3 regions of the Idiomarina sp. Sol25 genome follow, and region 3 is predicted to be linked to each of the others. Evidence: predicted binding sites of a transcription regulator. Region 3 holds the regulator's gene; each other region holds the start of a gene.
The links. The regulator ArgR, encoded in region 3, controls arginine synthesis, uptake and breakdown. The targets are predictions, from matches to a motif close to ANTGAATANNTATTCANT.
Positions count from the first base shown of each region.

Region 1 (5,429 bases), on a different contig from region 3:
ACCGCGCCCGATGCCCTAAAAGCTCTTTCACATCTGCCGCTTTTGGTTTGACGATATAAAAGCTGTCCACTATTTGCTCGAAGTTGTTTAGCAACTCGCGCGAGTAGTGACTTCCCGTTGCTTCGTGATGCTCATGAATTAAACCGCGCAAGTGCTCCTGAATAATCGGGGTATCCACTGCTACGGCTTCAACCAATTCGTGGTTAAGCCGACGGTGCAAATCACCGTCGCTGTCTCTTAAATAAGCAAAACCGCCGGTCATGCCTGCACCAAAATTGATGCCGCAGTCACCCAGTACCACCACAATTCCGCCTGTCATATATTCACAGCCATGGTCACCAATGCCCTCTACCACAGCTGTAGCGCCGGAGTTACGAACCGCGAAACGCTCGCCGGTACAACCGGCAGCATAAAGCTTGCCGCCAGTCGCGCCGTACAGACAGGTATTCCCCATAATAACGGCTTCGTGCGTGTTATAACGACAGCCTGCTGGTGGCTTAATGGTAATTTCACCACCGGCCATACCTTTCCCGACGTAGTCGTTGGCGTCTCCGGTCAGGTACAGCTTTAAGCCACCGGCATTCCATGCACCAAAGCTTTGTCCTGCGGTACCAATAAAACCTAAGGTAATTGACGCAACCGCCATTCCCTGGTTTCCATGCTGACTGGCAATGTAACCCGATACACTTGCAGCAACCGAACGGTCATCGTTACGAATAGCCAAGGACCAATGACCTCCGCTGCGCTTATCGATAGACTCTTTGCACAATTCCAGCAAACGCTGGTTCAGCTTGCCCTGGTCAAACGGCGGGTTCTTCTCGGTGCAATATAAAGAGTGCTCTGAACGCACTCCTGCGGACTGCAACAAGGCATGTAACTGTAACTGCTGCTGACGTTTGGTTTCACCGGTCAGTCGTTCCAGTAGATCAACCCGGCCAATAGCGTCGGTTAACTTTTCCAGCCCCAATTGAGCGAGAATGTCGCGAACCTCTTCCGCCATAAACTCAAACAATTTCACCACGCGTTCCGGCAAGCCTGAGAAATGTTCACGGCGCAGAGTTTCATCCTGAGTAGCCACACCGGTTGCGCAGTTGTTCAAATGGCAAATGCGTAAATATTTACACCCCAGAGCAATCATAGGGGCGGTGCCAAAGCCAAAGCTCTCAGCGCCTAAAATAGCCGCCTTAACAATATCCATACCGGTTTTTAAGCCGCCATCGACCTGCAACCGAATTTTATGGCGCAGATTATTAACAACTAAAGCTTCGTGCACCTCAACAAGACCTAGCTCCCAGGGCGAGCCGGCATACTTGACGGAAGTCATGGGACTGGCACCGGTTCCGCCGTCATAGCCGGACACAGTAATTAAATCGGCATACGCTTTCGCGACACCTGTAGCAATGGTGCCAATGCCAGGCGTAGAAACCAGCTTGACTGAAACTAAGGCTTTCGGGTTTACCTGCTTTAAGTCAAAAATCAGTTGAGCTAAGTCTTCAATGGAATAAATGTCGTGATGAGGCGGCGGCGATATCAAGGTAGTTCCCGCAACGGCGTAACGCAGCTGGGCAATTTCTGCAGTGACTTTTTCGCCGGGCAGCTGGCCACCCTCGCCGGGTTTGGCCCCCTGCGCAACTTTTATCTGTATAACATCAGCATTAACCAGATAATGCGGCGTAACACCAAAGCGTCCCGAGGCCACTTGCTTAATTCGCGAATTTTTTGCGTTGTTAAAACGCTTCGGATCTTCCCCGCCTTCACCAGAATTTGAGTGCCCGCCAATAGTATTCATGGCAATAGCTAAGGCTTCATGAGCTTCAGCGCTTAACGCACCTATCGACATAGCCGCCGTATCAAAACGCTGAAAAAGAAGCTCTTTAGCTTCTACCTTTTCTTTTTTAATTTTTGCTTTTTCAGGCAATTTAATGCTGAGCAAATCACGCAGGTGAGTCACCGGCCTCTCATTAACGAACTTAGCGTAAACGTCGTAATCTCGCTGCTCGCCTGTTGCTACCGCGCGTTGCAGTGAAGTCACAACATCCGGGTTGTAAGCGTGATACTCCCCGCCGTGCACATATTTTAGCAAGCCGCCCTGAGCCAGTTTTTTTCGTGTTAACCAGGCACGGTGGAAGCTTTGCTGAAGATCCTGCTGTATATCGTCAAACCCAGTACCATCAATGCGTGCTGGCACGTTTTCAAAGCAAAGACGACGCACATCTTCGTTTAGCCCAACCGCCTCAAACAAGGAGGATCCCCGGTACCCCGCCACTGTCGCAATACCCATTTTCGAGAGTATTTTCAGTAAGCCTTTATTCAGGCCTTTACGGTAGTTGAGCAACGCCTCCTTTATGTCCAGTGTGACTTTGCCCCTGGCCACCAGTTGTTCCACGGTCTCATACGCAAGGTACGGATAAACCGCAGTGGCGCCTAAACCTATTAATACTGCCATATGGTGCGGATCACGCGCGGAGGCGGTTTCAATAATAATGTTTGAATCACAGCGAAGATCATTATTCACCAGCACTTGTTGCACCGCCCCAACAGCCATGGCTGCCGGTATCGTCAGCTGTTCCCGCTGTAAATCTCTATCACTGAGAACCAGAATAACCGTTTGTTCATCCTTAACCGCGGCTTTTGCCTGTTCAACCAGGCTATCGATGGCTTGTTGCAGGTTTTGCTGCTTCGGTTTAAAACCAAGCGATAAAGTGGTTGAACGGTAATGTTGTTCGTCCAGTTCACGTAGCTGTTTTAAATCGGTGTACATCAGGATAGGAGATTCAAATACCACCCGATCGGCATCGCCTGATGCTTCGTTAAATACGTTATGCTCACGCCCGATAATAGTGGAAAGCGACATGACATGGCTTTCACGAATCGGGTCAATGGCCGGGTTGGTCACCTGCGCAAACTGCTGGCGGAAATAGTCGTAAAGCAAACGCGGCTGCTTTGAGAGCACCGCAGTGGGTGTATCGTCGCCCATAGAACCCACAGCTTCCTGACCATCTTTGGCCAGAACACTGATAATTTGCTGGATTTCTTCTTCGGAGTACAAATACGCTTTATGAAAAACCAGCATGGTCTTGTCGTCATACAAACGCTTACCCAGCTTGTCAGCGTGGCTACGCTCAAACGGTATTAAGTGACGACGGTGCTGTTCCAGCCATTGTTTATAGGGGTGACGCTGCTTGAGTTCTTCTTCAATTTGGTCGTTATACCAAATTTTGCCGGTATAGGTATCCACCGCCATCATTTGTCCCGGTCCTAAGCGACCTTTTTCAATCACTTCCTGCTCGTCGTAATCCCAGATACCCACTTCTGAAGCAATGGTCAGAATACCCGAACGGGTCAGAACATATCGCGCCGGACGCAGACCATTTCTATCCAGACTGCAGGCCACATGTCGGCCATTGCTCATGACAACGCCGGCAGGCCCATCCCAGGGCTCCATATGCAGGGAGTTAAACTCGTAAAAGGCGCGCATTTCGTCCGACATAGTGGCATCGCCCTGCCATGCCGGTGGAATCAGCAAACGCATTGCCCGGAATAAATCCATGCCGCCAGCCAGTAATAGCTCCAGCATATTGTCTAACGACGCAGAATCGGAGCCTGACAGGCCCACCAGTGGCTTTGCGTCTTGTAGATCCGGCAATAAGGGCGTCTGAAATTTATAAGCTCTTGCCTGTGTCCACTGACGATTTCCACGTACAGTATTAATTTCACCGTTGTGAGCAAGGAACCGGAAAGGCTGAGCCAGCGGCCAGCGCGGTTCTGTATTGGTAGAGAAGCGTTGATGGAAGACACAAATAGAGGTTTTCATTTCGGCATCGGCTAAGTCGATGTAATAAGCCGGCAAGTCAGCTGCCATCATCAGGCCTTTATAGACTAAGACCAGACTCGACAACGACGAAATATAAAGCTCATCCTGATTAGGCATCCGCTTTTCGATGCGCCTTCGGGCCATATACAAGCGTCTTTCTAGATCTTTTTTACGCCAGCCCGGCGGAGCCGACACCAGAACCTGCTCAATAACCGGCTCAGAGGCTTTAGCGCCTTCACCCAGTACTTGGTTGTTAACCGGAACTTTACGCCAGCCAGTGACCGCTAAAGTCTCTCTTTGAAGCTCTTGCTCAATAAGATGGCGGGCAGACTCACGCTTATCCTTGTCGCCGCTAAAAAATATCATACCGACAGCAAACTTCTTGCTTAGCTGCCAGCCTTGGGTTTCTGCGTAATGGCGGAAAAACTGTTCGGGTATTTGCAGTAGCAGCCCACAGCCATCTCCGGTTTTACCATCGGCGCCAATACCACCACGATGTTGCATACGATCCAACGCTTTTACTGCGGTAGAAATTAAACCTTGCTGAGCTTCGCCATTAATATCAGCGATAAGGCCAAAACCGCAGTTATCACGGACATCAGCTGGATCATAAAGTCCCATGCTTACACCACTCGAATAATTATTCAATAAAGTTAGATTAGCATGCAGAAATTCACTTCGGTAGGCACTGAAGTTATTATTGTTATAAATATGTTTTATGGACCAATAGTAGAAAGGCTCCCGAAGGAGCCTTTAAATTATTTTAAGCTAGCTGAAAATTCCAGCATTCGGTCTAACGGCACCATGGCTTTTTGACCCAGAGCTTCATCGACATGAATCTCATGTGTTGCTCCACCATCCGTTAACGCCTCTTCTATCGCTTTTAAGCCGTTCATTGCCATCCAGGGACAATGTGCACAACTGCGACACGTTGCACCATTACCCGCGGTTGGGGCTTCAATAAAGGTCTTATTCGGCTGCAACTGCTGCATTTTATAAAAAATGCCTTTATCGGTTGCTACTATGAAAGTCTCATTCGGTAATTCCTGACTCGCCTTAATAAGCTGCGAAGTAGAGCCAACAGCATCCGCCATCGCCACAATATTCTCCGGCGACTCAGGGTGCACGAGAATAGCGGCCTCAGGATGAAGCTTTTTCATATCCTGCAGAGCTTTCGCTTTAAACTCATCATGCACGACACAAGCACCCTGCCACAGCAGCATATCTGCACCGGTTTCCCGTGCGATATAGCCGCCCAAATGCTTATCCGGTGCCCAAAGAATTTTTTCTCCTTTGGAATCCAGATGATCGACAAGCTCAAGCGCCATACTGGATGTCACTACCCAGTCTGCACGAGCTTTTACCGCTGCCGAAGTGTTAGCGTAAACAACAACGGTCCGGTCAGGATGTTGATCACAAAACTCAGCAAATTTTTCTGGTGGACAGCCAAGGTCAAGAGAACACTCGGCTTTTAATGTCGGCATCAGTACTTGTTTGTGAGGCGTAAGAATTTTTGCTGTCTCACCCATGAAACGGACACCAGCTACAATCAGTTTCTTCGCCGGGTGATCTCGCCCAAAACGAGCCATTTCTAAAGAATCGGCCACACAGCCAC
Region 1 is NZ_JAUPEW010000001.1:401-5,829, reverse strand. It holds gene gltB (glutamate synthase large subunit) at 1-4,435, opposite strand, end outside; gene nadA (quinolinate synthase NadA) at 4,573-5,429, opposite strand, start outside.
Region 1: gltB (glutamate synthase large subunit) is a predicted target of ArgR. The motif match lies at 4,446-4,463, and genes of this name have one in related genera.

Region 2 (5,429 bases), on a different contig from region 3:
CTGGCACCAGTAATCGGCTTATTCCAATTCACAATACCTGCACGAATGTGTTTAAAGAAGTAACGATAGGTTTGCTCATCATCACACAAAACACCAGCAGACAGACCATAACGCGTATTGTTCGCTTCTTTGATAGCCGCATCAATATCTTTAAAACGATACACTTTCAATAATGGTCCAAAATGCTCGTCGTCCGGTAAATTTTCAACTCCAGTTACATCCACAATACCCGGAGTGACAAACCCTTTCTTCGAGTCAGCCTGCTTCATACGAACTAATGACTTAGCTCCTTTGTGCAACAGCTCATTCTGTGCATCGACCATTTCGCCCGCAGCTTTAGCAGAAATCATAGCACCCATGAATGGCTGTGGATCAGCTTCGTAATCGTCGACCAGAATATTCTCAGTGACTTCAATGAGACGTTCCAGTACAGCACGGCCTTGCTCAGAATCTTCGATGAACAAGCGACGTGCGCAAGTGCAGCGCTGGCCAGAAGTGATGAAAGCTGAGTGCACAATATTGTGTACCGCTGCATCAATATCAGCCACATTCGTCACCAACAATGGGTTGTTACCGCCCATTTCCAGTGCCAGAATCTTATCAGGACGACCGCCAAATTGTTTGTGTAACAAATGCCCAGTGTTTGATGAGCCGGTGAAATACAGACCATCAATTTGTGGGTGTGCTGACAATGCCTTACCCGTGTCAACTTCGCCCTGAACCAGGTTAAGAACCCCCGCCGGGATGCCTGCTTTTTCCCATAACTTAACGGTTTCCTGGGCCACCATAGGAGTCAGTTCGCTTGGTTTGAACACCACGGTATTACCCGCAATAAGCGCCGGAACAATGTGCCCGTTAGGCAGATGCCCCGGAAAGTTATAAGGGCCATAAACAGCGACCACGCCGTGCGGCTTGTGGCGAATAAAGGCTTTTGCGCCCGGCATATCGTTTTCAACCGTACCGGTGCGTTCATGGTAGGCTCGTTCTGAAATCGCCACCTTACCCATCATAGCGCCAACTTCGGTACGTGTTTCCCAAACCGGTTTGCCAGTTTCTTTAGCCATAGTACGAGCCAGATGCTCTTTATTTTCTTCCAGTAACTCTGAAAATTTCTTACAAACAGCTAAGCGCTCTTCCACGCTGCGACCGGACCAATCCGGAAATGCCGCCCGTGCTGCCAGAATGGCCTTTTCAACCTGGGGTTCACTGGCAGCTTCGCCACTCCAGATAACTTCGTTTCGTGCCGGATCAATCGATTTGAACAGCTGACCTTCACCAGCTTCCCAACAACCATCAATAAATTGAATACTGTTCGTCATACAAATACTCCTGCTTAGAGTGCAACAATGCGGGCTTCATCGCCGCTTTCTAAATGCATTGCCTGGGCTTGTTCTGTCGTCAATACGAGTTCGTCTGCACCTGCCGGTAAAGACAGTTTGGTCGCACGGAAGTTCTTCAGTTGCGTATTGCAGACAATATGAGGAATGCCTTCATCTTCCGCTTTAGATTCGCTTACCGTTACCGTCACTAAACGACTGTTACGGACACTGTTAAGATTACACACTTCGGCTTCAACCGTTGGCCCTGCATCAAATATATCGACGAACCCGCGAAAACGAAAGCCTTCGGATTCCAGCAGTTTCAGTGCCGGCCGGGTATTGTCGTGAACTTTACCGACAACCGCCTGTGCTTCTTTACTCAACAAATTAGTATAAATAGGGAAGCGTGGCATCAGTTCAGAAATAAAGACTTTATCGCCAATGCCACTTAAGTAGTCGGCTTTAGGAAAGTCCATTGAGAAAAAGTTCTCTTCCAGCCAATTCCAGAATGGCGAATCACCATTTTCATCTGAAACACCACGCATTTCGGCTATTACCCAGTCGCTGAAACGCTGTTTAAATTGCGCTAAAAACAGCATACGGAAACGTGACAATGTACGTCCGTTCATATTGTGCCGGTAAGGTTCACGCAAGAACAGTGTGCATAGCTCGGAAACACCGGTGTAGTCATTACACAAGGTTAAGGTTTCCAGTGCATTATAAATATTGAGCTTCTCTGAATGATGCACAACTTTACCTAAACGGTAATGCCAGAAGGCTTCATTCAAACCCACCGCGGCTTCAATACCACTGACACCTGCAATAGTACCGGTTTCGGTATCTTCCATAACAAACAGATAGCTTTCATCGCCCGGTGTTTCAACGGTATCTTTAGCGAATGCTTTTTGCGCCGCGTTAATGCGGCGCTCCAGCAGCGACTGGTCTACCGGTAAAGAAGTAAAACCATGACCGGACTCAATCGCACACTGGTATAACGCTTCGTAATCTGACGGCTTAATGGGTCTGATTAGCAACATAAAACAGCCTCAGTTATTGACCAACGACCTGGGCAACGGCTTTTTCAAAGCGCTGCAGGCCTTCTTTAATGTCTTCTTCAGAAATAACCAGCGACGGGGTAAAGCGCACCACATTAGCACCGGCAATCAGTACCATAACGCCATGCTCCTGGCCGGCCAGCAAGAAGTCGCGCGCACGCCCTTCGTACTCTTCATTCATTGCCGCACCAAGCAATAAGCCCTGACCGCGAATTTCGCTGAACACGTTATATTTTTCATTAATTGCTGTTAGTTGTTCTTTGAACCACTGCTCACGTTGCTTCACGCCGTCCAGCGTTTCTTTCGTATTTACAACATCAAATACCGCTTCTGATACCGCGCAGGCCAGTGGATTACCGCCATATGTACTGCCGTGTGTACCCGGTTTAAGGTGCTCAGCAATTTCCGTCGTTGTTAGCATAGCGCCAATAGGAAAACCGCCGCCCAATGCTTTTGCTGAAGTCAGAATGTCCGGCGTCACGCCCAGCTGCTCGTACGCATAAAGGCTACCGGTACGACCAAAACCTGTTTGTACTTCGTCAAAAATCAATAACGCGTCGTTTTCGTTACACAGCTCACGTACCGCTTTAACAAACTCTACGTCTGGAGTAACTACACCGCCTTCACCTTGCAATGGTTCCATCATTACAGCGCAAGTTTTGTCGGAAATCAGTTCTTTTAGCGCGTCAATATTGTTGTAGTCCACATGCTCAATCGCACCAGGTTTTGGGCCAAAGCCGTCAGAGTATGCTGGCTGACCACCCACGGTTACGGTAAAGAAGGTACGCCCATGGAAGCCTTTAGTGAAAGCAATAATTTGTTGCTTATGCTCGCCATGCTTTTCAATTGCCCAGCGACGTGCCAGCTTTAATGCTGCTTCGTTAGCTTCAGCACCAGAGTTAGCGTAGTAAACACGATCGGCAAAGGTGGCTTCAGTTAATTTCTTCGCCAGGCGAATTGCCGGTTCGTTAGTAAAAACATTACTTAAATGCCACAGCTTCTGGCTCTGCTCCTGCAGGGCAGACACCATCGCCGGATGGCAATGACCAAGACAGTTCACAGCGATGCCGCCGGCAAAGTCGACATACTCGCGACCTTCCTGATCCCAAACACGAGCACCTTCTCCTTTAACGGGAACCATTGATGCCGGGTTATAGTTCGGAACCATTACATCATTAAACATTTCACGGTTTACTGTCTTATTGTCTGTCATTACTCTCGTCCTTATCGCCTTAGCGAGTTAACAAAGGTGTCAACAAATTCATCTCTAAAAGTAGCCCGCTATTATGCCAAAATTTGTGCAGTTTGTCTGTGATAATTCAGTTATAAATCCCTAAAACCGAGGGTTTACGCTTTTCTTGCATAAGATACGAATAGTTATGCTAATGCATGCTGAAACGATGAATCTTTAGTCATTATTTTTTAGGCCAGAAAAAATGAACCTACTGAGTTAACATTTAACTACGCAGAATTACATTGATTTTTAACTGGCGTTAATTTAGCCTGAATTATTGAATAAATGTTCGGCTGGAAAAGACGTTATGGAAAATCAGACTCCGCCCCTGAACGCCTCATCTCAACCCCACTTAAAGCTGACCTACTTACGCCCGGGCGACGTAATTGATGTTGAGTTTTCTTCGGCGACCAAGGTACGCACCAAGCTTCAGGTTGTGGGCTTTGACACCGGTAACTATTTATTGTTGAAGCAGCCTAACCCGCGCACTGATGGCAGCTACGCCGATGTTTTATATGAAGGTAACCCGGTTATTGTTCGCTTGGTTTTAGAGGGAGAAGCGGGTGAATGCCTGGCTTTTAAAACAAAGATCCGGGCCGTCTCTAATATTCCTTTCCGGTTGCTGTATCTGGATTATCCGAAACAAATAGAGAATCGCGCATTGCGGGCACAACGGCGTGTACGAACTCATATTCCAGTTGATGTTACTGCTGATGGCACTCAGACCAAAAACAAAAAGAAGTTAGCCAGTGGCGTTATTGTCGATATTTCTTCTGCCGGTTGCCAAATTGTGTTTAAGGCGCAGAGCCAGACGGGTAATGTCACTCACATGAATATAAAGATCAGTATAGGTTCAGGTTCTCAGAGAGACCCTCTGACTCTTTCAGGTCAAATTATGAACCAACGCAAAGACTATGGAATGATAAGTGTTGGCGTGCGCTTCACTGACGAGGAAGCGCATATCAATAAGGTATTCGATCATTTATTAATCGACACCGAGTTTGAATGTTGAAGCTTCTATTCAGGCACCACAATTGGCGGGCGTTTTAAACTCACATTGTGCAAACGAGCGACAGTTTCTGACTTTATTGAATGCTTGTTTAACAGGTGTTTACCCTCTTCCAGACTGGCAAGGTCTACTTCCCGCAGCATTCTGAATTCGCAATAAGCATTGGCCTGAGCTAACGCTTCAGCATATTCAGATTCATATCCTTGCTCTTTCGTTTTACTTTGTGTAAAAGCTAGTAAGTGTTCGCTTACCGGAACTCGCTTTAATCCCCAGCCTTCAGCAACCAGGTAACTTACGTCCTTATCCTTTTCCAACATTAAATCGCGCAGAAAGCGCTCGTCCGGAGTTAAGGTGACAATAGTATTGTGACGCTCAGGTGACTTATCGTTAACGCTTTGCATAGCGAATTCGCGCTGTACCTCATCAAATAAACGCAAATACAGCTTGGTTAAGGCAATTTTTCCCAGCTCATGGAACATACCAATGGTATAAGCTAAAACAGGATCTCGCAGGTTACGCTCTACCGCAATATTGTGCGCGGCAATAGCCGTACCCAGCGAATGCTCCCAAATTTTCCGGCGGAATAAGGTGAACGGTTGCGTAGCCGGCGGCAACCAGTTTTGCATAATGTAGGCAGGGGCCAGCAGGCGCAAATTTTCGGTACCCACGAAGCTCATGGCCACCCGCAGATTATCAATTTTTACCTGCTTATTCCGGTCAATAAATGGTGGTTGATTGACCGTACGGATTAGTCCCGTATGGAACCAGTCCATGCCTTGCACAACAGACTCAATCCGGCGCATAGACGCGGC
Region 2 is NZ_JAUPEW010000003.1:46,267-51,695, forward strand. It holds gene astD (succinylglutamate-semialdehyde dehydrogenase) at 1-1,319, opposite strand, end outside; gene astA (arginine N-succinyltransferase) at 1,334-2,356, opposite strand; gene Q5L94_RS06180 (aspartate aminotransferase family protein) at 2,370-3,587, opposite strand; gene Q5L94_RS06185 (flagellar brake protein) at 3,916-4,620, shown strand; gene Q5L94_RS06190 (HDOD domain-containing protein) at 4,626-5,429, opposite strand, start outside.
Region 2: Q5L94_RS06180 (aspartate aminotransferase family protein) is a predicted target of ArgR. The motif match lies at 3,774-3,791, and genes of this name have one in related genera.

Region 3 (5,429 bases):
CACCACTAAGCGCGCCGCACGCCACATTTCGTAGCTTAAACGACCAAAGTTGCTGTAAGGGTCTTCATAGAAACCGGCTTCCAGACCCAGGTACTCAGAGTACAAACCCCAGCCTTCACCAAAAGCGGAAATATAAGTTTGCTGGCGGTATTCCGGTAAGTCTTTCAGTTCGTTCGCTATAGCGCTTTGTAAATGGTGTCCCGGTACTGCTTCGTGCAGAGTTAAGGCTTCCATCTGGTAAAGCGGACGGCGGTCCAGCGCGTAGGTATTTACCCAGTAGAATCCCGCGCGGTCATCCCGGCTTGAACCTGAATAACGGCCGGTTGTGTATTTGGGGGCGATCTCAGCAGGTACCGGTGCTATACCGTAAGGCTGGCGGGGTAAGGTTTTAAACAGTTTTGGAAGTTCACCGTCCATTTTCTTCGCTATCCAGGCGGCATACTCCAATAACTCTTCTGCAGTTTCCGGGTAAAACTGGTCATCTGTACGTAAAAAGTCGACAAACTCGTCAAAGTTACCGTCAAAACCGGTTTCCTCAATAACTTCCAGCATCTCGCCGCGAATACGCGCAACTTCCTGCAATCCAATTTCATGGATTTCGTCAGCGCTCATATCAAGCGTGGTGTAATGTTTAATTCTGTTCTGGTAGAAAGCATCGCCGTTTGGTAGCTCGCTGGCACCAACACTCTCACGAGAATTCGGCAGATACTCTGTGACCATAAAGTTAAAGTAGTCGTCATACGCCGGCATAACTTGCTGATCAATAGCGGTTAACGCATCTTCTTTTAGCTGCTTCCACTGCTGGTCATTAATAAAGCCCGGTTGATCAGAAAATGGCGAGAAATACACGCTTTGGTCGGCATCTTGTACAATGTAGGCCAGTATGCTTTCTTCAAAGCCAGCCATAGCAGCGGCTGGTTGCGTATAACCTTCCTCTATCGCTTTACGTAACCAATGCGTTTGTTGTTCCATATAACGTGGAATTGAACGCAGTTTCGCAATGTAATTTTGATAGTCCTCAGCTGAAGAGAACGAAGTGTACGATGGCATAAAAGCTAAAGAACTGTGGAAGCTTCCTTCTGCCGTTAATGGCATGTAGTGTGCTTTAAAACGATACTCATCCACTTTGTTTTTTAACGTATAATGGATCATCGCATGGTTGATTTGGTCATCCCGGCTAAGCGCGTTAAGGTTAACGGCGTTAAGCTGTTCGAGCCACTTTGAGCGTTGTTGGTAGCGTTTTTCTAACGCTTCCGGTGACATATCGGTCAGCTCAGTATCGCTGGACTTATTCAGTTTTTCCCAGATAGTGTCAGCCAGTTGATGAAACTCAGCAGCAGCACTTTGTTGTTGTGTGCTGCTACGCTGGGTTTGGTTATCAGCTGTGGTGGTGCAGGCTGTAACGCCCAGCAAACCAAAAATAAGTATCAGATTACGCATGATTTTTCCTTGCGGTGTCATAACGAATACAGGCATTCTATAATGCCTCTTGCGCTAATTAATGTAAAAGCGAATAGAACGAACCCACAAAAATAACAGTTAAACGGGAGAATAGGGTGGATAAAGCTCAGTCAGGAGTCTACGCGGAACCTAATCTGCATGGTCTGACGTTGTTTTGTCACGTCATGAGCGATGACGTAGAAAGTTTACGTCGCAAGTTAGCTCGTTTTCCAGCTATTTTACGCGATCTTGACGCCCGTTTCTCTGAAGGCATGTTAACAGGCTTTGTTGGGATAGGGGCAGACTACTGGGATATTCTCTATCCCCATAAGCGACCGCTGCACTTGCAGGCTTTCCCTGAGCTTAGCGATGGAGACCGTGAAGCACCTAGACACCCCTATGATCTTGTCATACAAATTCGCTGTGACCGTTTCGATGCTAACTATCTGGCCGGGCGCACGCTGATGGAATGGTTCGGCTACGACATTGAAGTGGCTGAACAAATCCGTTCCTTCCGTTATCTGGACGGCCGCGACTTAACCGGCTTTATCGATGCGCCGGATAACCCGCGGGGGATGCGTAAGCGTAAAGTCGCGTTAGTTGACGTACAGGACGACGCCGACTTTGTCGACGGCAGCTACTTATTTGTGCAGAAGTTTCGGCATGACTTGCGTCGTTGGGACTATTTAGGCCCGGAAAAGCAGGAACAGTTAATGGGGCGTGAGAAAGTATCCGGTGAACGTCTATCAGAAGCCAAAATAGAAGGTGTCACTCACGCCGCGAAAAGTCGTTTAATTGACAGTAGCGAACAGCCTATCCCACTATTACGGCAGAATATGCCGTGGGGCGACTTGCGTGAACAGGGGCTTCTGGCCATGTATTTTAGCCATTCGCCTAAAAGGGTTGTCCAGTGGCTAAAGAACCGTTATTACGCCGACGAACAAGGGGCTTACGACCCCTTACTTGATTACTCACAAGCCGTATCCAGCTCCGGTTTTTTTGTTCCTTCAATGCGCTTTATGGAAGCGAACAAAGAAGTTGCCGAAGACATAGTGGACTATGAAGAGGGCAGCACCGCCTGATTTGCGAACAGCTCACGTACTTTTCGCAGAGTGAATTCAATATCAGCCACTTTAAGCGGTGCAATAAAAATCGTGTCGTCGCCGGCAATAGTGCCTAGCACGCCTTCTTTTTTACCGACGGAATCCAGCAACCGGGCAATTAACTGGGCAGCCCCCGGACTTGTGCGAATAATGACCATTACATCATTATGCTGAATATCCAGTACAAGCTGGCTTAATGGCGCCCGGGTGGAAGGCACGGCTAAATCAGGTGGTAAACAGTAAACCATTTCCTGCTTTGCATTGCGGGTACGAACCGCTCCTTGCTTACTCAACATGCGCGACACTTTAGACTGACTAATGTTATCAAAGCCCTCGGCTTTCAAGGCATTAACAATTTCTCCCTGCGAGCCGTACCGCTCTTCGCGGAGCAAGGTTTTAAAAGCTTCGAGTAACGTGTCCTGCACCATTTGAGTGTCAAATTCCTATGCTGTTTCCATGCTATAATTATGGACAGTGTACTGCATAAAGATGCGCTATTCGAGTGCTGAATATGTATCGGGCAAAGTTGTATTTTTACTGATATAAGAGTACAGTTTTGCCCCAAATCTTGCATTTTTAAGCAGTTTAAATTGACCAACAAAAACGGAGTCTGAGATGAAAGTAGCCGTATTAGGTGCGGCCGGTGGTATCGGCCAGGCATTGTCATTGCTTCTGAAAACCCAATTACCAGCAGGTTCAGAATTGTCGTTGTATGACGTTGCGCCAGTAGTTCCAGGTGTGGCGGTTGACTTAAGTCATATCCCTACCGACGTGAAAGTAACAGGCTTCGGTAAAGACGACTTAGCATCAGCATTAGTGGGCAGCGACATTGTATTAATTCCTGCCGGCGTACCACGTAAGCCAGGTATGGATCGCTCTGACCTGTTCAACATGAACGCAGGCATCGTTAAAAACTTAGTACAGGGCGTAGCAGACAACTGCCCTGACGCCTGCGTTGGTATCATTACGAACCCAGTAAACACCACCGTTCCAATCGCTGCTGAAGTACTGAAGCAAGCGGGTTGCTACGACAAGCGTAAGCTGTTCGGTGTTACCACACTTGACGTTATTCGTTCAGAAGCCTTTGTAGGCGAACTGCGTGGTCTGAACCCAGAAAACGTAGAAGTTCCGGTAATTGGCGGTCACAGTGGTACAACTATTCTGCCATTGCTGTCTCAGGTGGAAGGCGTTGAGTTCACTGAACAAGAAATCAAAGACTTAACTCACCGTATCCAGAATGCCGGTACTGAAGTTGTCGAAGCTAAAGCTGGCGGCGGCTCAGCAACCCTTTCTATGGGTCAGGCAGCAGCACGTTTTGCCTTGTCACTGCTGAAAGGCCTGCAAGGTCAGGACACTGTTGAGTGCACCTACGTAGAAGGTCCTGGCGACAACGCTAAGTTCTTTGCACAGCCAGTACGCTTAGGCAAAAACGGCGCCGAAGAAATCCTGTCTTACGGCAAACTAAGTGCATTTGAACAAAAATGCATGGACGACATGCTAGACGGCCTGAAAGGCGACATCCAAACTGGCATCGACTTCGCCAGCTAAGCTTTCAGCACTCCGCTCTTGAAAATATTGGGGTAGGCCAGCATCGGCTGGCCATTGCAGGTTACCTTCCGAAAGACGCCTGCAAGTACGTCCCTGTAAGGCTTGGGCAGCGCCATCCTTGGCGCTGCACACTTTCTCCAGATAACCCTGCAACGGCTTTTCGCCAATACTGACCAACCCCAATATTTTTCCAGCTAGACGTACGCTCAAATATTCCAATTGATACACAGCGTTAGTTTTTTAATTATCAGGCTAGAAGATGCTTAAAAGGGGCAGGCTGTTGGATTGCAAGCGTTACGAGTGTTGAAGGTTTCTATGGCAGAGTGCCGAAGGCCATGGATGGCAATTGCTAATCGGAAATGCCTAAAGCGGGAAAGGTTCTGTTTCGGAGGTGTGTAGCGCCATGGATGGCGCTACCCAAGCCCTACAGGGATGTATTCACGGGCGTCCTCCGAAACAGAACCCGCTCCCCCAAGGCATTTCTACCCGGCTAAGCTACTCGGTCGACTGCCAGGTGGGTTAGGGCTAGTAGGGCTTGTTTGTAGTCGGAGTCGGGGAGTTCGCTTAGGGACTCACGCGCTTGTTCGGCTGCCTCTAAGGCTCTGTCGCGGGTGTACTGTAAGGCGCCTGTTCGCTCCATGGCGGTCAGCACGGTTTGTAAGTGTTCACGTCCGTCGCCTTGTTCAATGGCTTCGCGAATCAGCTTTTGTTCTACTTCGTTGCCGTGCCACATGGCGTATAACAAGGGGAGCGTAGGCTTACCTTCCGCTAAGTCATCACCGGCGTTCTTGCCCATCGATTCGCTATCCGCGGTGTAATCCATTAAATCATCTACTAGCTGAAACGCGGTACCCAAATAACGACCGTAATCGGCAAGTTGATGGGTTACTTTTTCGTCTTGTGCGGTTAATACGCCGGCTAACTCTGTAGCTGCCTCAAACAACTTAGCGGTTTTACCGTAAATGACATTAAAGTAGCTGGCTTCTGAGGTATCCGGGTCGTTACAGTTCATTAACTGCAACACTTCACCTTCAGAAATGATGTTGGTGGCATCCGCTAAAATACGCAGTATTCGCAGGGAGTCTAAATCGACCATTAACTGAAAAGCGCGGGTATAAAGGAAGTCACCAACTAATACGCTAGCTTCGTTACCAAATACCGCGTTGGCAGTTTTGCGTCCGCGGCGCAGTTCCGATTCATCAACGACATCGTCGTGAAGCAGAGTCGCGGTATGAATAAACTCGATAATCGTAGCAAGTTTGCGGTGATCGTTACCTTCATAACCCAGAGCCCGACAAGCTAATATTGCGAGCAGCGGTCGTAAGCGTTTACCGCCAC
Region 3 is NZ_JAUPEW010000004.1:125,406-130,834, forward strand. It holds gene Q5L94_RS07885 (DUF885 domain-containing protein) at 1-1,440, opposite strand, end outside; gene Q5L94_RS07890 (Dyp-type peroxidase) at 1,557-2,522, shown strand; gene argR (transcriptional regulator ArgR) at 2,498-2,971, opposite strand; gene mdh (malate dehydrogenase) at 3,159-4,091, shown strand; gene ispB (octaprenyl diphosphate synthase) at 4,582-5,429, opposite strand, start outside.